3 regions of the Acetobacterium sp. UBA5834 genome follow, and region 2 is predicted to be linked to each of the others. Evidence: predicted binding sites of a transcription regulator. Region 2 holds the regulator's gene; each other region holds the start of a gene.
The links. Region 2 encodes Rex, which represses fermentation and respiration genes when NADH is low (regulators of the CRP and FNR family bind a similar motif). Its sites were predicted from a motif close to ATTGTTAANNNNTTAACAAT; they were not measured.

Region 1 (6,405 bases), on a different contig from region 2:
GCCATTCGATACGTTACTTAAACCACCAGTTGTTAACAGACCCATGTCAGTGATCATTTGAATTGCTTCTAATACATCCCCTAATTGATCTTGCATTCCTTTGATAACAATGAATAATGGGTCAAACAGTAAATCTGTTGGTTCCATTCCTCGTTCCATACCACGTTCTAATAATTCTGAACAGTATGCAATACGTTCGTCATTGCTTCCTGGTACACCTTCTTTAGAGCAAAGAGCGATAACCATTGCATCATTAGCAGCTGCTAAATCAACGTATTCAATACGATCACCTGCATCAGCAGAGTTTACGATTGGTTTACCTTTTGATCGGTTATAAACCTGAATACCAGCTTCAATGGCTTTCATGTTAGCTGTATCAAGTGCGATTGGCACATTATCAAAGTTTTCCTGGAGTAATTTTACACCCCATTGCATTAATTCTTCGCCGCCTTTTTCAGCAGGTCCGATGTTTAAATCAAGATAATCTGCACCAGCATCTAATTGTTCTTTTGCTCTTAAAAGAATTGGCTCTGGATTTCTATCTGCGAATGCCTGACGAATTGCTGGAGAAATACAGTGAATTCTTTCACCAATAACCATGAATTTTGACATATTGTTCCCCTTTCAAATTGAAAAAAATATTTTAGGTGTGCCCGAAGCTATTCCGGGCACAGATTGATATTATTTATGCTTGCATGTCTCTTAAGAACTTAGGTAATTGCATTGCTTCGTTTGGTCCAACGATAACTTCCCAATCTGGCAGTTCTTCCGCTAAATCGCCTTGAAGAACAGCAACCTTACCAGGTAAGATTAACTTACGAGAAGTAGTGATGCTGGCAACGTCTGCTTCTTTAATGAAGTTAGCGATAACGCCAGCGCCAAATTTACCAGCAGCCCAAGCAGTAAGTACTGAGTATCCACCAGCATCTGGAATTGCCAGGTAAGCAGGAACTTTAGATCGTTCGATTTCACCGGCAACAACGAAGTAAGAGAGTGCGAAGTCAACGGTAACAAGAACTGGATCGTTGCCTGTTGGTTTGTTGAATTCATATACCTTCGGTTCAACACGCATTGGTTTTTGAGGATCGGTAAAGATGTTTTGTCTTAAACCAAACAGTGGTAAAGCAGCGTTGAAGTCCATTTCGTCCATAACGATGATTGAACCGTAACGAAGAACGAAAGCTGATGCTAAAGCAATTTGCAGGTTAGTATTAGCTGGTGCCAATTTGTTTGCAAATACAACTGAAGGATATCCGAAAGTACGGTCATTGCCTTTGATTGCTGCTGTACGGATATCAACTGCATTTGCGTAAGCTTCTTTGATTGAAGCTTCGCCAACATTTAATACCAGGTTTTTGTAACCCATTTTTTCGATTTCTTCAACTAAATCGTGTAATGCTTCAATACTGTCTGCAGAAACACCAAGAACAGCATCTGCAGCTTTAGCTACGTCTACCATTGCTGCGGCATTATCTTTGGTTGCACCCATGATAATTGCGCCAGCGCCAGCACCTGCAACCGCTGCTTTTGCTACTTCAGCATCAGTTGTCACGATCATTGGAATTTTGCCACAGTCAGCTACTTTTTTAACAAGTGCTGCAAATTTAGCTGCATCAGCTGCAAAACGGACAGCAACTACTTCAACGAACATCATTTCGCCGATACGATCATAGTTAACTTTCTGTAATGTAGCACAAGCTGCATCCACATCAGCGTCACTCATAGCATCTGATAATTCAACGGCAAACAGGTTTTTGTTAACCAATGTTTTTTCGTGTCTGAATAATACAGTTTCGCCACCAAGAGCTTTTTCAGCATCACCAGAACCAACTTTGATGGTTTTCATTGGAGGAGCTGTAGCTTCTGATAATAATTCTTTAGATTCTTCTGAGATGTATGGACATTTTTCTACAGGTACCCCGCCAGTAGCAGCTTTCATTGAGAAAGCCATACATGTTGGGAAACCACATTCTTTACAGTTTGTTTTTGGTGTGAGTTTAAAGATATCTAAACCTTTTACTGCCATTTGTATTCGCCTTCCTTTCCTAACCTATGATTCCAGCAACTAAAGCTTTAACGGTTTTAGCTGATTCTGGATGTCTTACGATGATAGCGTTTGATCCGCCAACAACACAAGCAGAAGCTGTTGCTACTTCCATACCAATACCACGTGCTTCCTGATCGCCCCATTCTGGTGCATCTTCAATTGTGGAAACCGCTTCTTTTACGCCCCATGCTTCATTAGAAACATTGGTCATAATTGGCATTTGCAGGGATTCATCGTTTTGACCTAAGCCGGCTAAACGAATACGATCCATGGTTGAAGCAACATATTCAAAACCGTAACCGGCTGCTGCTGTTCCAACATCCATGATAATATCTTTGCTCTTAACACCAAGTTGTGTTAATAAGATGTTTAATTGTTTTGCAAGGTTGATATCTACTGCAGATTCAGCTGATACTTTTTGTCCGTAAGCCATTCCGCCAGCAGCACCGATTGTTTTGTAATTGTCTTCTACTGCAGAGAATAAAACGACATTTTTTCCTTCAAGAGCTTTTGCTACTTCTTCTAATAACTTAGCATCTTTTTCGCCGTTTTTACATCCTTCTACTACTAAAGGTACGTCGATTGCAGCTTCTACTGCTACGGCTGTTGCAACACAGCTTTCAACTGATGCATCTGCGCCGTTTGGATCTGCACTTTCAAGTTTAACTAATAGGAAATCAGCACCTGATTTTTCTACTGCTGCTTTTGCTAACGCTGCAGGGTTTTTCAAATCATCTCCGTAAAGTGCTTTGAAGCAATCTGCCCATTCGTCAGTTGTGTCTGAAATTGCGATACCAACCGCAGTTTTAAACCCTTCAGTACCTAAAAATGGTAATGAGTTTTCTCCACCTATGCTGATAGCTGCATCTCCAACACCTATCTCACATACGTTGATCTTGCCACTAAATTTTTGTTCTGCTTTTTTGTATGGCATTCTTTGTTTCCTCCTAACCTGTTACCTTTTTTCAAAATATTTATTTCAAAGTTCAAGACTTTAAAACCAAATTAAAACCATTACATATTCTACAGCTTTTTACCTGTATATATAAGTATACACAGATTGTACTATATTAGTTAAAAGTTTGTCAATTAATTTTCGGCATTTTTCTAAAATTTATCCTATTTTTTTTTAGAGTTTAAAGAGAAAGTAAAGGTTTTCAACGAAATCATCAAAACATCCCCTAAAATTGCCAGATCTTTGATGTTAAAGACGTCTGTTAATTTCTTGTCGAACAAAATTTGAGCTTCAGCTTCGAACTCATCGTCACCAAACCACAAAATCCAGACAATATCCACTCCGGGAGTTACCTTGAACTGCCAGGAAAGATCCCCTTTATTATAGGGAAGCGCTTGCAGTCCATTCATGTATTTTTTTAGTTGCTCCGGCATTTCGTTGCCTATTTGTGCAAAAACTTGAATGCAGCGTTTGTGAAAATTGGAATAATATAAGGGGCCATCCGGAAATTCTTTAAAACTAATCCATTCGTTGGTCGCTTCTTTTCCGTTGGCATTCATTAAATATCTGAGAATAAAAATTTTGATTGAATAATTGTCAAATTCTTCACCGTAAGCGTTTAGCACCACCCCACTGGGATGTTCGACAAAATACGTTTCTCCCAGAACCATTATTTCAAACCGTCCATTTTTCGGATCATAGGGGCAAGAGGCGTTTCTACTCATCTCGCCAGGATCGTGATTTTTAAATAAATCACGATTAATAACATAACTACTCTCCGAAAAATGGGGGTCAATATCCATAAGCTTTGATTGCTTCATTATTTCTTACTGAGTTCTTTAAGTGCCGGAATAAAAATATCGCCCATAACGGCCATATCTTCAGCACTGAAGGCACTGGGGAAATTGGCATCAAACAAGATTTGTGCTTCGGGTGGGAACTCATCATCCCCAATCCATAAAATTACGGTCATGAACATATTGTTAATAACCTCAAAGCGCCACGAGAGATCGCCAATACTTTGGGGTTCTGCGCCCAGAATCGCCATCGCTTTTTTTAACCCCTCAAGATTGTAATTAAAGGTGAAGGCAAACCGTTTTAAACAACGTCCCTCAAAACAGGGATAGTAAATGTTTCCGCCGGAAACATCCCGATAGGCAATGTTTTCGCCGGTAGCCTTGACCCCTTTGGCATTGATCAGATAACGCAGTATCATGGTTTTTAGTTTATAGTTATCAAAATCCTGTCCGTCCATATCCGTCACATCACCCTGAGGATAGGCAACCTTATACGGGGTTCCCATCAGCGTAGCCGTAAAGAAGCGCCCTTCTTCATCATAAGGACAGGTGCTGTTTTTGGCAACAGTCTGGGGATCCAGGTCTTTTAACAAGCTCTTGTAGTGTTCGTAGGGTATTTTATCTTTTCTTTTTTCTTCAATCGCGGTTTCATCCCGTAAGGTATTTTCCATTTAAAATCTCCTGTTTCAGTTTTCCAGAGACGGAAATAAATTCATGTTGGTATGCGGAATAAAGCAAGCTGAGATAAACTCATCCATATAGGTCGGGTGGACGCTCAATTCCATGTAAGTCATATTTTGAGAGATCTCACGGATCTTATCTTTTCCTTCACTGAGGGTCAGAGCCAGATAACATCCCTGCATCGAACTGTTGCCGATATAAAAATATTTTTCCACTGGGATATCTGGCAACATTCCCAAGGCTATGGCATTGGTGATATCCAGGTTAGTACCGATTCCGCCGGCAACATAAATGTTTTCGAGGACGTCAATGGGCATATCCAGGCTTTCCATTAAAATATAAATAGCCGAGAAAACTGCTCCTTTGGCCTTGATAAAGCTATCGATATCAATTTCGGTAATGTAGATATCTTTGGAGCCATTATCCAATTCTTTGGAATAGAGATAGTATTGGCCAATCCCGTATTCATCAAATTTGATCCGGGGATGATCAAGATCCCGCTCCATTCGACCCTTACCATTAATAATACCGGTTCGTTTCATTTCACAAATTAAGTCGATAATCCCGGAGCCGCAGATTCCCACCGGACTGACATGACCAATGGTATTATAAAAAGGTCTTAAATCTTCTTCATTGATCGTGACTTGTTCAATGGCACCTGGTACTGCTCGCGTACCACAGCTGATTTCTCCGCCTTCAAAAGCCGGTCCGGCCGAACAGGCACAGGTCATCAGAAAATCTTTGTTCCCAAAGACAATTTCACCATTAGTACCCAGATCCACCAGCATCGTAAAGTCTTCCCGCATCCATACCGGCACGGCAAAGACGCCGGCAGTGATATCGCCACCAACGTAGCTGGCAACCGATGGGGCCAGATATATTTTTCCTTCCGGATTAACATTGATACCCAACTCAGCACATTTCATTTCGGGAATGTCATTGATGGCTGGGATAAATGGCTCACGCCGTAAATAATCGGGATTTAATCCCAATAACAGGTGGTTCATGGTGGTATTACCAGCGGCACAGACCTCGTAGATGTCTTCTTTTTTAATCCCAACGGTTTTAACCATCTTTTCGATCAGGTTATTGATACTCTCATCGACGATGGCATGACGAAGGTTTTCCAATCCGCCGGGTTTTTCTGAATAAACAATCCGATTGATCACATCAGCCCCGTATTTAACCTGGGCATTGCCCATCGAAGCCTTTGTTAAAATCTCATTGGTATTCATATCCACCAGACAGGCTGATACAGAAGTTGTACCAATATCCAGGGCGATCCCGTACAGCACTGATTTTTCGCTATTGGCCGGTTTGACATCGAGAATTTCAGCTACTTCCCGACGTTTCAAATAAACGACTTCGATTAAAAAATCATTTTTTCTGAAAGCATCCGGCAGTTTTTTCATCACATTCAAACTGATGGTTATATCTTGATAACCAAGATTCTGTTTGAAATAGAGCTTCAGCCGATCTTCATCGGCACAATTGTCTTCAATAGTGGGGCATGGCAACTGAATAATTTCCGACCACAATCGGCTCTGATTAGTCATGCCTTCTTTGATCATTTTTTTTCGAACATACTTGATGTTTTCATTTTCATTGTTTGATAGATCGGTAATCTGCATTTCGTTTACAAAAGAAGACGCCAAATCAGGTACTTCCACCTCGATATCTTCAATGATCGTTGCATTACAGGAAAGAACGATCCCACTGGCCATTTCTTCCTCAGAAATATGTCTGGTTTTTTCGGTTTTAACCTGACCCGATACAATCTTCACCTTGCACTTACCGCAGGTCGCATTCCCGCTACAGGGTGAGTCAATCATGACACCGGCTCTTCTGGCTGCTTCCAGTAAGTTTTCTCCATCGCTTGCAATTAAATCAACCGTTCTTTTTCCTTTAATATTAAATCGTACCTT
Region 2 (6,405 bases):
CGTTCGCTGCTGTGTTTTGGTTACAATTGTTTTATTCTCTTCGGCCAGAACAGCTGCCCGGGCGGAAGCATCCGCCTTTTGTTTTAAATAGTCATCATAGTTGCCCAGATGGATTTCCATCCCATCAGCTGAGAACTGGTAGATCTGGGTTGAAATTCGATTTAAAAAATACCGGTCATGGGAGATAAACAGTAAGGTGCCCTCATATTGGCTCAAGGCATTTTCAAGGATTTCTTTGGTGTCCATGTCAATGTGATTGGTCGGCTCATCCATCAATAAGAAGTTGGACTGAGAAATCATCAAGCGGGCCAACAGCAACCGGGCCTTTTCACCGCCAGATAGGGTGCCAATCGGTTTAAAGACCTCATCGCCGACAAATAAAAAGGCCGCCAGGATATTGCGCAATTCGCCTTCAGTCAGTTTCGAATCGACATCCCACAGGGCTTCCAGCAGATTTTCATTGTAGAATTGCTTCAGAGCCTGATGTTCCTGATCGAAATAACCGATATGGACCTTCTGACCCAGTCGGATTTCGCCGGCATCGGCGGCCAACTTTTTCTGCAAAATGCGAAAAAGGGTTGTTTTTCCGGCACCATTGGGTCCAATGATGCCGATTTTATCACCGCGATGAATTTCAAAATTCATATTCTGAAAAAGCAGACGATCGCCAAAGGATTTTTTAATCCCTGTCACCGCCAAAACGTCATTGCCGCTTTTAACCCGGGGGACAAAGCTGAAATGGCTGTTATGAGCAGTTTCGACCTTGTCGAGCAACTCAATCTTACTGAGGGCTTTTTCCCGGCTTGAAGCCCGTTTTGAGCTTTTGATGGAGTTATAAGCCCGGAACCGGTCGATGACTTCCTGCTGGTGTTTGATTTCTTTAAGTTGTTGTTGATACTGATGATTTTGTTCCATCATATCCTGTCGCTTTTTTAGTGCATACTGGGTATAATTGCCTTGATATTCTTTGATGTTTTTCTGGGATACTTCGATAATTGAAGTACAGACTTTATCGATAAAATAGCGGTCATGAGACACGATGACAAAAGTACCGGGGTAATTTTTAAGATATTGTTCCAACCACTGCAGGGCATCGATATCGAGGTAGTTGGTGGGCTCATCCAATAAGAGCAGTTCCGGTTCCTGAAGTAGGATCTGGCCCAACGTAGCACGGGTTTTTTCACCGCCGCTAAGCATCGAGAAGGCTTTAGTTTGATCTTCGGGCTTAAAACCGAGGCCATTGATGACACCCCGAATTCGGCTGGGGTATTCATAACCGTGTTGTTCGGCAAAACTTTCTTGCAATTCCCCAAACTCCAGCATCAGTTTTTCCTGCTCTGCCCCGGTGCTGTCGGCAATGGCAGCGCCAATTTGTTTGATTCGCTTTTCCATGTCGATCAGCGGTTTAAATACATCAGTGAGCATTTCGAGTAGGGTTGTGTTCTCGGCAATTGTGGACTCCTGAGATAAATAGCTGATGGTTAGTCCGTTTTTTTTGCTGATTCGTCCGGTATCAGGGATCAGTTCGCCAGTAATCAGCTTAAGCAGCGTCGATTTTCCGGTACCATTGCGGCCGACCAGACCGATTTGTTTTTTTTCATTAATGGATAGATTAAGATTATTAAAAATTTCATGAATGCCATAACTAAAATGCAAATTTTCGATATTGATTAACATTATTTCACCTGTTTTCGTTTTTGTTCAGTTATTTGAGTTCACTTTTACTATTCTATCAAAAAAAACGGCAAATTAAAATGAATAATTTGACGTAATTGGTTCATATTGATATAATTAGTTGACTATCCGAAAGAAAGGAGAAGTAATCATGCATCGCTTCTCAAAAAAAGTATCAATGACCGTCGTAAAACGGTTACCGAAATATTATCAATATTTAAGTGATTTACAACTCAATGATATCGAAAAAATATCATCCCGGGAATTAGCAAGTCTGATGGGCCTGACAGCTTCTCAAATTAGACAGGATTTGAATTCTTTCGGGGGGTATGGACAACAGGGGTACGGCTATAATGTGGGAGAATTAAAGGAGGCTATCAAGGAAATTTTGGGTCTTGATAGTGAATATAATTGTATTATCATTGGTGGCGGGAATATGGGTCATGCCATCGCAAACTACGAACGATTTAAGCGGGAAGGTGTGATTTTAAAAGGCGTCTTCGATGTTGATCCATTGACTGTAGGTACAGTCGTTGGCAGTGTAGTAGTAAAACATATGGATGAACTTGATGAATTTGTCAAAGCGAATGAAATTGACATCGCCATTTTGTGTGTGCCCCGGGAAGTCGGTCAGAAAGTTGCAACCCAGATTACAGAACTGGGTGTGAAAGGTATCCTCAATTTTAGCCCATTGGATTTGGATGTTCCCAGTGATGTAGTGGTTGAGAATGTTAACATTACAGATAGTTTATTCACGTTAACTTATCTGCTGGGTGAGTAAAAGATTAGTTGTAGAGTATGGGAAGAGTTTGATTTTCTTTAATCAGGCTCTTTATATTTTGCTCAAAAAAGAAAACACAACTGCGGATATATCGGTGAATTAAAAAAGAAACACTTTCTTTGTGTTTCTTTTGTTTTATAACAAGTTATTTAAACATGATTTTCGTAGTTTTTGATTTACTTCCCACTGGAGCTCTTAAAATTAATAAAATCCAGAACCTCTTGCTTATAGCTTTCCGGGAAAGAGAAGTACGAAGAAAAAGAATCCACTTCTTCGTTGGAAAAAACGTAAGATTTCAAAAATTCTTCACATGTCATCGGTTTCGGGTTGCTTGGTAAAAGCTTTGGCTGATCGGTTCTACATAATAAATAGTCCACAGAAACTTCAAAGAAATCTGCAATTTTTATCAGTAATTGGTTTTCAGGTAAGTTTTTATCTTTTTCATACTTGGAGATAGAGCTTTTATTTAGATAGAAAAGATTGGCAAAATTCTCCTGTGTTAATCGTTTTGAAATCCGCAACGCTTTTAATCGGCTGCCAAAAGTATTGTTTTCCATTTTTTCACCTTCTTTCAGTTTAGAATTGTTGGCATAAATGCACTGCCTATAGCGTAATTATACCACGTCTTTAACATTTGTCAAGATTTACGGTTGAATTAAAGGAATAAATCTTAAAGGGATAAAGCATCAAAAAGGCGCTCTTGCTTCTCTTAAGAGTCGTAGACATTCTCCGTATTTGACTTTTTCTGGAGATGCTTCATTGGCTGGAAATGGACTTTCCAGAGACTGACTGCTAAGAGCAGTCTTCGTTATTGTGTCAAATAATGCATTAAAGTCCGTATTGGCAGGAGGATCAGTTGATTTGCGTTTTGATTTTCCGTCTTCGGTTATAATTTCATCGTAACTCAGAGAGACCAGCGTTGATCCGTTAAAGGTTGCCTGAAGAAATCCCTGATAGCCATCATGGTCGGGGTTGCTGGTGATTGAATAAGTATCGAGGGTGTCAATTTTTATTGGTTCATGATCACCTTTGCTGGCCAGATCCAGAATTGCCTTGGACAAACTGATAAATTTTTCGGATGTTTGTGTCGCACCGGATATAGCGTCAGTTTCATCAGGATTTTGCGACATCAGCAATTCGCTATAAAGGCGGAGATAGAGAGCACTTAAATTTGCCACAGCCAGATTGGGCCAGGTTTTGTCAGAACCCTCGACAGACAGGCGATCAGACTTGTTTTTGTCGATTTCGTTTAAGGTTACCCGTGTAATTAGGCCGTTTTTTATTAAAATGTTCAATTGTTGGCCATAGCCCCGAGTGTCATAATATTTTGTGCTTGCGGAATACTGACCATCGATCAGGGCGCCAGAAATATCTGCCGAAAAAATTGAACCAGTTGCGGGATCATTGATCAGTTCTTTTTCAACGCAGCCAGTCAATAAAAGCGATAGCAAACCTGAGACCAGAAAGATAATCACCAGTCGAAGTCCGATATATTTTTTGGATTCATTTTTTTGCATCATTTTCACCAAAATCTGGATTTGTTTTAAAAAGAGGAGGCGTTCATCAGCGGCGGCACAATCTGTTTTTTTCGGGAAAAAACACCATTCATGTATTTGCTGAATTCACCGGGTTGAAAGCCAAAAGCCAGCTGGGCGAGATTTTTAGCTTCACCGGCGATGATTAGTTCGGAGCCCCCTAATATAATGTCGGTAACCATTAAAATAGCCAGATCCAGGCTTTCTTCTGCACACAATTTATTCATTTCCTGCAGAACCCCATCCAGTTTGTCAAAGATACCCCGGAAATCTCCAGTATTGATTTGTGAAACCCCAATTTTATAGGCTCCCATGGTGAATAGCTTCCGATCGGTGGAGATAATTTCAAAGGGGTGCATTTCTTTTAAATTACTGCCAGCCACTAACATTTTTTCGCCGTAACTCTTAACATCGAGATTCAAAATTTTCCCTAATTCCAGGGCAATAACCCGGTCTTCTTCAGTGCAGGTGGGAGAATTAAAAAGCAGCGTATCCGAGATAATTGCGCTGAGCATCAGTCCGGCCATATCTTTGGGGATGGCAACCTGATGCTCATGGTACATTTTGGCGACAATGGTGGCGGTGCAGCCAACTGGTTCAATTCGCAGATACAGTGGTGTAGCAGTTTGGATTTCAGCGACCCGATGATGGTCAATCACTTCAATGATTTCAGCTTCTTCAACGCCAACGATCGACTGGTTGCGTTCGTTGTGGTCGACCAGAATCACTTTTTTCCGGCTAAAGTCAATCAGGTTGCTACGGGAAATGGTTGAAAGAACCCTTCCGTCGACATCCACCACGGGGAAACGCTCATGATCTGAGGTTAGCATGTTTTTTTTGACATCATCGATGGTTTCGTAAGTCATGAAATATTCCAGATGGTGTTTCTGGTAATATTTTTTGATCGGAATTCCCTGACAGAGTAACCGGATGACTTCGAAGGGACCAAAGGCGACAATCAATACGGCCCCCTGGTAATTTTTGGGAATATCAAAAACGATATCTGGAGATGCATTGGAAACAATAATAATTCCGGCACCAGTGGCAAAGGCCCGGTTGAGATAGATATCCTGTGAAACGGTAACTAAAATGTCTCGACTGCTTAAGGTTTGACCATCCTCGATTTCGGTAATGGTATAAACATCGCCCCGCACTAGTTCGGATTTGATTGAGCCATAAACCTGAGCTTCAAGTAAATCAATGATGTTATCCAGTGGGGTTTCGCTGTCCCGCAGCAGCGATTTTGAAAAAGCATCGGTGTAGGCGGGAATAATATCGGACAGGGAAACCATCCCAATGAGCTGCTCTTCATCGCTGATTACAGGTAAGGAGCGGCCAGGATGATCAATAATCTGGCCCATGGTTTTTGAAACGGAGTCTTTTTCATAGGCCATCGAAAAATCAGTCAGCACCAGGTCTGAAACCTGGGGTTTGACATCTTTGATCAGTTCGGGTAAGCTGACGCCAAAGGTATCGAGAACAAACTGGGTTTCCTTATTAACGGGGCCCAGCCGGGCGGGAAAGACCAGAGTATGTCCCAGGGTTTGTTTTAAATGAGCATAGGCAATGGCTGAACAGATGGAATCGGTATCCGGATTGCGGTGTCCGAAGACATATATTTTTGGGGTCATCGGTGGATCTCCTTATTTATTTAGATAATGAATGCGTATTTAAAAATCGTAGGATATCTTTGTAGACTAATTCTCGTTTATCTTCGTTTAGAATTTCATGTCGCATCAGCGGATAGAGAATCGACTCGACGTTTGCGACACCGAGTTTTCTTAGCTGCTGAGTTAGCTGCATTACTTCTTTGCCCATGCCACTAACGGGGTCATCCCGGCCAGCTAAAAAAAGCAAGGGAAATTCGCTGGGAATTTTTTTGAGATTCGACGTTTTGGTGGTGTAATCAAGACCATAAAATAAATCTCGGTAAAACCCGGCACTACAGGTAAAACCACAGAGATCATCGCTTAAATAGGCATCGACGTTGGATTTACTCAGGGAGATCCAATCATATTCAGTTCGGTTGGGTTTAAACTTTTTATTATAGCTACCAAAGGATAGCTTGGATAATAGTTTGGAGGGGGTGGTTTCACCATTTTTGCGGATCTCCCGGCGGGCAATGATGCTGGCGGTTTTGCGCATTAAGTTGTTGATACCGACAGTTGTGCCAATGATGATTGCCCCTTCATATAATTCTGAATAATCAATGATGGTTGTGCGGGTAACCACCGACCCCATACTATGACCAGTGATAAACAGCGGCAGTTCTGGATAGGCTTCTTTAAGCGCACCAGAAATTTCTTTGACATCGGAAACAACCCGCTCCCAGCCGTTGCCACTGGAAAAAAAGCCCAGGTTACCAGCGTCTTTGCCGGTTTGGCCATGGCCCCTTTGATCGTGGGTCACTGCCAG
Region 3 (6,405 bases), on a different contig from region 2:
TCCCCCAGCTTAAAAGCTTGAATCAGCAGGATCCCTATACCCACGAGTTGCTTTTATGTCTTAGAGCCTATATTGCCAACGGCAAAAACATTACCGCGGCCGCTGATTCACTCAAGATCCATCGCCACACCGTGGTTTATCGTTTAAAAAACATTCAAAAGCTCACGGGTCTGAATTATGAGATGCTCCAGGACGACATGATGTTTCAATTGTTTTTGTCCTGTGGAATTTTATTGCGAAATGTACCGCAATAAGAAATCATTTGTATTCCTTTTATAAAGACAAACAAAAAACAGCATCTCCATTAATTGGATAATGCTGTTTTTTTCTTTTCTAACTTTGTTAATTTTCAGTTGAGGTTCGGCTACCAATCCGGTGATTTTCCAGATCCTCGAAGATTTCCCGGACTGATAATGGTTTTCTGCCAATCAGCATTTCTACATCCTTGGAGCAGGCGTTCATCTGTTCCAAGCGGATGGCCCGGCCAAAGGTCACCATCCCATCGGAACAGAAGGGAAAGTTCTTGGCTGTTTCGGCCCATTCACCTTCGGTATTTCTCGGCACACCAATAGAATCGAAGAAGGCGTACATCTCGTCGTCAGTCAATTCCTGATAGGTAACCGTTTTGCCGGTGACTTCGCTGCCGATTTTACAGAATTCGGTAATGGTCATCGCTTCCGGTCCACTGATATCGTAGATGGTATTGTTTTCGCCAGCCCCGGCCGCCACACAGGCAGCGACTTCGGCACAATCATCCCGTGAAATGAAGGCCATGTGCCCATTGCCCATGTTAGTGGCCATTACACCGTTTTCGGCGGCACTTTGTTCAAACACCGATACCATTGCCTCGGCATACTGGGAATCCCGTAAGATGATCCAGTCAATATCAAGGCTTTTCAGGTAAGCTTCGGTGATTTTATGATCTGAAACTTCATAGGTATCACAGTCTTCTTCGCCGGCACCGACAATGGAGGTATAAACAATTTTTTTCACACCCGCTTCAACGGCAGCATCAATCGCGTTCTTGTGAGCAGTTCTTCGGCGCTCACCAACAAAAGGCATAGAGATTAGCAGTAGTACCTCTCCCCCTGCAAAGGCTTTTAATAATGTCTCTTTATTAAATATATCCGCATATCGGGTCTCGACGCCCTGCTCTTGATACTGTTTAATCACATCTTTGTTTGGGGTTGTAAAGATCAGCTGGTCTTTCGGCACTTTTTTTAAAATACTGCGCGCAGAATAACCGCCAAAATTACCGTCTACACCGGTCATTATTATTTTTCCCATTAATTCGTTTCTCCTTGTTTGTTATTTATCTAACTAAGACAAGTATAACGAATCTCTGACCAAAAAGATAATTCAAAGAAGCAAAGATGATAATCAGGTTTACTTATGATGTTATATCAATAACGTCCGATATCCCGGGCAATGGTATAGGCGGTGGCATTGGCCGTATAAACATTTTTAGGTTCAACACAATCGCCAAGTTCAAAGAATAATGGTGCGCAGTTTCTCAATTCATTTGACTGGTCTCGCAGTGGTTTCTGCCCAAGCGCATAGATCACCGTGTCCGCTTCATAAAGGCTTTGTTTGCCAATTTCGTAGTGTTGATTCAAACTGGCCTGGGTCACAGCCGATACCAACATTCCTTTTGCGATGGTATCGCAGCATTGTTCTTCTGAAAATGAGTCACCAACAAACTCACCAATGACACCTTTTTCAGTGATCTCGACAGCTTTGGTTGAAGTCACTACCACGATTTGATACTTCAGGATTTCATTGTTAATGGCCATTGAATGAATGACATTGTTTGAAAAGTTCAAACGGTTGGACATTTCGATAATGGTCACTTTTTTCCCTAGCTGTGAAAGATAAATGGCCAGTTCAATCCCGGATAATCCGCCACCTAGAACAACTGCTTTTTCGCCAACTTTCTCGGCCTCCAGATATCCCGCATCTGCATCCATAACGTTTTTGCCGTTAATTCCAGGGATATTGGGCATCACTGCTTTTGCGCCCAAGGCAGCAATGATAACATCTGGTTTTAAGACTTTAGCTAATTCCGGCGTGACTTCGGTATTCATACGCAAATCAATTTCCGCTTCTTCTATCAGCGCACTTTGTGAATCCAGATATTGCTGCATATTCTGCTTGAAAGGCACTTTTTTCTCACAACGCAAAGCACCGCCTAATTCATTTGACTTTTCACAAAGAATAACTTCATGACCGTGTTCATAAGCAGTCAGAGCCGCTTGCATACCACCGATGCCGCCCCCGGCAATCAATACTTTTTTCTTCTTTTGAGGCAATACCTGATTGTATTTTACTTCCCGTTCAAAACCAATTTCTGGGTTGATTGCGCAAATGCTTGTTAACTTTGTGAAGTGCGCCGAGAAACATTCAAAGCAACGAATGCATTTGCGAATTTTTTTCTCCTGTCCCATTTGGGCTTTAATAGGGGTGTCCGGATCAGCCATCAATTGACGGCACAACATCACCACATCGGCTTTTCCTGAAGCAATGATCTCTTCCAACAGCTCCGGTTCAGCCAATGCACCTACCGTTGCAATTTTAGAATGACGGATGACTTTTTTCACTGCCGCCGCATATTTTACATTGGCACCGTCATCTAAAAACATACTGGGGGAAGTGATGGTAAACACCGAAGTTTCTTCATGAGCGCCTACCGAAACGTTGATCAGATCCGCATGCCCATCTAATTGTTTGGCAATCTCAACGCCGTAGTCAATGTCATAACCGCCTTCAAAAAGCTCTGCTCCGCTGATCCGAACACAAACCGGAAAATCACGACCGCATTTTTTCTTGATATCGGCAATGGCCGCATTAACAAAGCGAGCCCGATTTTCCATGGAACCACCCCACTGATCCCGTCGGTTGTTATGGGGTCCAAGAAACTGGTTGAACATCCAGCCATGACCGGCATGGATAGTTACCATCCCAAAACCGCAGTGTTTGGCGGTTTGTGCCGCATCGCCAAATTTCTTGATGATTTCAAAAATAACTTCTTCCGGCATTTGGGGAATCTCCATCCCTAAACCATTCACCGAATCAAAGGCACCAAAAATCTCATTTCCCAGACCAAACTTGCTGTGATACGAATTTGCCCCACAGTGTTGGAGTTCAATATCGGCAACAGCGCCGTGTCTGCTGATACATTGAGAAAGTCTGTATAAAGGCGACAAAGCGGTGGGATCATCCAGTCTGATGGTCGGACCGATGGCACCTCTGGCATTATCAGCCATTGCTGAACCAATGCTGACGGTGGCCGCTCCGCCCTGAGCCTTTCTTTCAAAATAAGCGATAAATTCATCCCCCGGATGCAATCGCTCGTCGGGATAGTATTCCAACCCAATTGGCGCTGCAAAAATCCGGTTTCTAAACTGTCTGTTTCCCAGTACTACTGGCGAAAATAATTGTTCAAATTTTTTCATTAAATCTCTGCCTTTCAAAATAAAATAATAGCATTCAACGCTTCTATCGTAATTAAAATTAACACTGTTGTCTAACGATTAAAAAGCCTGATGCTTATGCTAAAAATGCATAAGTACCAGGCTTTTGTGACCTCTTTAATTTTTGTCTCGCGCTGTATTGAGGAATGCGTTAAGACAAGGATTTTTATTCGCCTGATTCCAGGCAAATTCAATGTTATATTGATGATGCGTCTGATTAATTTTCAAAAACGTGATCGTCTGATATTTTTTCGTCAGCCCATCTGAATCAGGATAGAAAGAAATGCCCCTTCCCAATTCAGTTAACAGTAACTGGGTTTCAAACGAATCGACTTCAATGACTATCGGATCAAAACCATCCTGACGACAGCAATCCAGAATATAATCATAATGCTTCTGAAAGCTTTCCCTTTTGGGCACAATAATTTTCTCATTTCTAAGTTCAGTTGCTTCAATCGATTCTCGTCCTGCAAACCGATGAAATGGCCCCACACCAACTTTTACATTATATTGACAGACATTTAATGAATTGATTCCTTTTTCATCCTGCAGTTCTGCTTTAAAGACCGAAATAATATCCAAAGTGCCATCGTTGATTTGGGTCAGCAATTGTGCCGGTGTACTTTGTTGCAGAACGATTTCGACACTTTGATTTTTTTGCTGATATCGTTTTAATACCCCAGTCACATACTCAAAGCCCAGATCATTAGAAAAGCCCACTTTTAAGACATTGTTTTCTTTGTAACTTAAACGCACGCCATCTTCAACCGCTTTATCGTATAATTTCAGTATCGATTTCACACTGGTTAAATAATCGCTACCCGCTGGAGTGAGCTGAACTTTTGTGGTGCAACTTTCAAAAAGTGCAAAACCAATCTCTTTTTCCAATTGTTTGATGGCGCGACTGATGGTCGTTTGTGAAACAAACTGGCGCCTTGCAGCTTCAGTGAAATTTAAAGTTTCAGATAATGCGATAAAATACTCCAGGGTTTGTCGATTCAAGCACTTGCTCCCTCCTTACTCTTTTTAATAATCAATTGCATAAATTCATCAATGAGGGGATTATCATCATTCTTATTTCGGGCCATGCAAAATTCTGAATGATGATGGGTTTCGATCAGTTTTATCCGGTGAATCCCAGAAGCTTCGGTTAGCACTTCCTCAGAAATAATGGCAATTCCTTTATTGGCACTGACCAATAAAATCATCTCATCAAAATTATCAACCTCTTTAATAACATTCGGTTCAAAACCGTCCTGTTCGCAGCTCCTGAAAAAAGAGTCATGATACTTGGGTCCATAGGTTTTTGAAAAAATAATCAGCTTCTCAGATTTCAATTCATTGCCATAGATTTCATAACGATCGTGCCAGGGATGACTGGTCGAGACAATGACACATAGGGTGCTGGTGAATAAGGTGGTGATCTCGATCTGGGGATAGGTCTGAATTTCATTGGCCAGTCCGAACATGATATCAATTTCGTTATTTCTTATTTTTTCAGATAATTTTCTAAAGCTGAGTTCATACAGTTCCAGATTCACTTCCGGGTGACGGGCGACAAATTTACTTAACACCTCCGGCAAAAAACGTTTTTCAACCGGACCGGATACGCCGATTCGCAATGATCCTGAAAACCCATTTTTTAAGGCCTTGGCCTTTATTACTGCTTGTTCGTAATCCTCAATGATCCGCTTGCTGGCTTCATAAAAAGCTTTGCCGGCCAAGGTTAAGGTCGGACGATAACCGGATCGGTCAAACAATTGAAAATCCAGTTCCTGTTCCATAGCGGCCATCTGTTGGCTCATGGCCGTCTGGGAGACAAAGCATTCCTGAGCCGCTTTGGTAAAACTGCCGTGCTCAACCGCTGCTATAAAATACTCCAATTTTCTGAAATCCATTTTTCCACCTCGCTGGGATGATCATTCATCATTGCATTCTTTGCTCCAATTTTATCATTCGTTTGTTTTCCACACAACGCTAAATTTATGAAGCATCTGGTTTTGCTTCAATTCAATCATAGATTGCGATTTTTCTGCTATTCCAATAGCGAACTGGCAACAATTATAAGTTTACAGAATAAAAAAGCTATCTGTGCTTTGTCTACAGGCAGACAAAGCACAGATAACTTTTATTGATTTTTATTTTCTTAAGGTAAACTGATGGATGGTTTCTTTTAATAATTCCGCCTGGCTGGAAAGTTCTTCGCTGGCAGCGGCACTCTCCTCCGAGGTTGCTGAGTTTTGCTGAACCACCTGGGCTACCTGGTCAATACCCGCATTAATCTGGGCGATCCCCGTTGCCTGATCATTTGATGCCAAGGCGATGTTCCCCATCAGATCAGTGATTTCGCTAATCCCGCTGACAATATCATTAAGCGCCGTTGCGGTTTCATTGGCCATTTGCGTCCCATGTTGAACCTTATTGATGGAACCTTCAATCAGCCGGGTGGTTTCCTTGGCCGCTTCGGCGCTGCGGGCCGCCAGGGTTCGGACCTCTTCTGCCACCACCGCAAAGCCCTTGCCATGAACGCCCGCTCGGGCTGCCTCTACAGCCGCATTTAAAGCCAGAATATTGGTCTGGAAAGCAATGTCGTCAATGACTTTAATGATTTTGGAAATGTCTTTGGACGATTGATTGATATCAATCATGGCGTTTTGCATTTCCGCCATCTGTCCGTTGCCGATATCCGCATTTTCACGAACAACCCCGGTTAGTTCCCGGGCCTTATTGGCATTTTTGGCGTTTTCCCTGGTCTGATCGGTAATTTCAGCGATTGATGCGGTTAGCTCTTCGATGGAACTGGCCTGTTCGGTGGCTCCCTGAGCTAACGACTGACTGCCAGCAGCCACCTGGTTGGCTCCTGAACTGACCTGCAAGGCCGCCGTGTAGATTTCACTTAAGAGCGTATTTAGTGTTTTGATAATCTCATTCAGGG

Region 1: the regulator Rex is predicted to act here: its motif matches at 3,118-3,137, upstream of acsD (acetyl-CoA decarbonylase/synthase complex subunit delta).
Region 3: the regulator Rex is predicted to act here: its motif matches at 1,305-1,324, upstream of B3F51_RS15340 (NmrA family NAD(P)-binding protein).

The regions. Positions count from the first base shown of each region.
Region 1 covers NZ_DJGY01000048.1:21,972-28,376, reverse strand. The annotation lists gene acsE (carbon monoxide dehydrogenase/acetyl-CoA synthase methytransferase subunit) at 1-612, opposite strand, end outside; gene acsC (acetyl-CoA decarbonylase/synthase complex subunit gamma) at 686-2,026, opposite strand; gene acsD (acetyl-CoA decarbonylase/synthase complex subunit delta) at 2,046-2,981, opposite strand; gene B3F51_RS09790 (DUF3786 domain-containing protein) at 3,167-3,823, opposite strand; gene B3F51_RS09785 (DUF3786 domain-containing protein) at 3,823-4,470, opposite strand; gene acsV (corrinoid activation/regeneration protein AcsV) at 4,486-6,405, opposite strand, start outside.
Region 2 covers NZ_DJGY01000047.1:57,545-63,949, reverse strand. The annotation lists gene B3F51_RS09535 (ABC-F family ATP-binding cassette domain-containing protein) at 1-1,677, opposite strand, end outside; gene B3F51_RS09530 (redox-sensing transcriptional repressor Rex) at 1,826-2,455, shown strand; gene B3F51_RS09525 (helix-turn-helix domain-containing protein) at 2,632-3,012, opposite strand; gene B3F51_RS09520 (FMN-binding protein) at 3,142-3,972, opposite strand; gene B3F51_RS09515 (putative manganese-dependent inorganic diphosphatase) at 3,999-5,621, opposite strand; gene B3F51_RS09510 (alpha/beta fold hydrolase) at 5,638-6,405, opposite strand, start outside.
Region 3 covers NZ_DJGY01000071.1:14,554-20,958, forward strand. The annotation lists gene B3F51_RS15335 (PucR family transcriptional regulator) at 1-254, shown strand, start outside; gene B3F51_RS15340 (NmrA family NAD(P)-binding protein) at 343-1,287, opposite strand; gene B3F51_RS15345 (NAD(P)/FAD-dependent oxidoreductase) at 1,404-3,452, opposite strand; gene B3F51_RS15350 (LysR family transcriptional regulator) at 3,588-4,472, opposite strand; gene B3F51_RS15355 (LysR family transcriptional regulator) at 4,469-5,368, opposite strand; gene B3F51_RS15360 (methyl-accepting chemotaxis protein) at 5,609-6,405, opposite strand, start outside.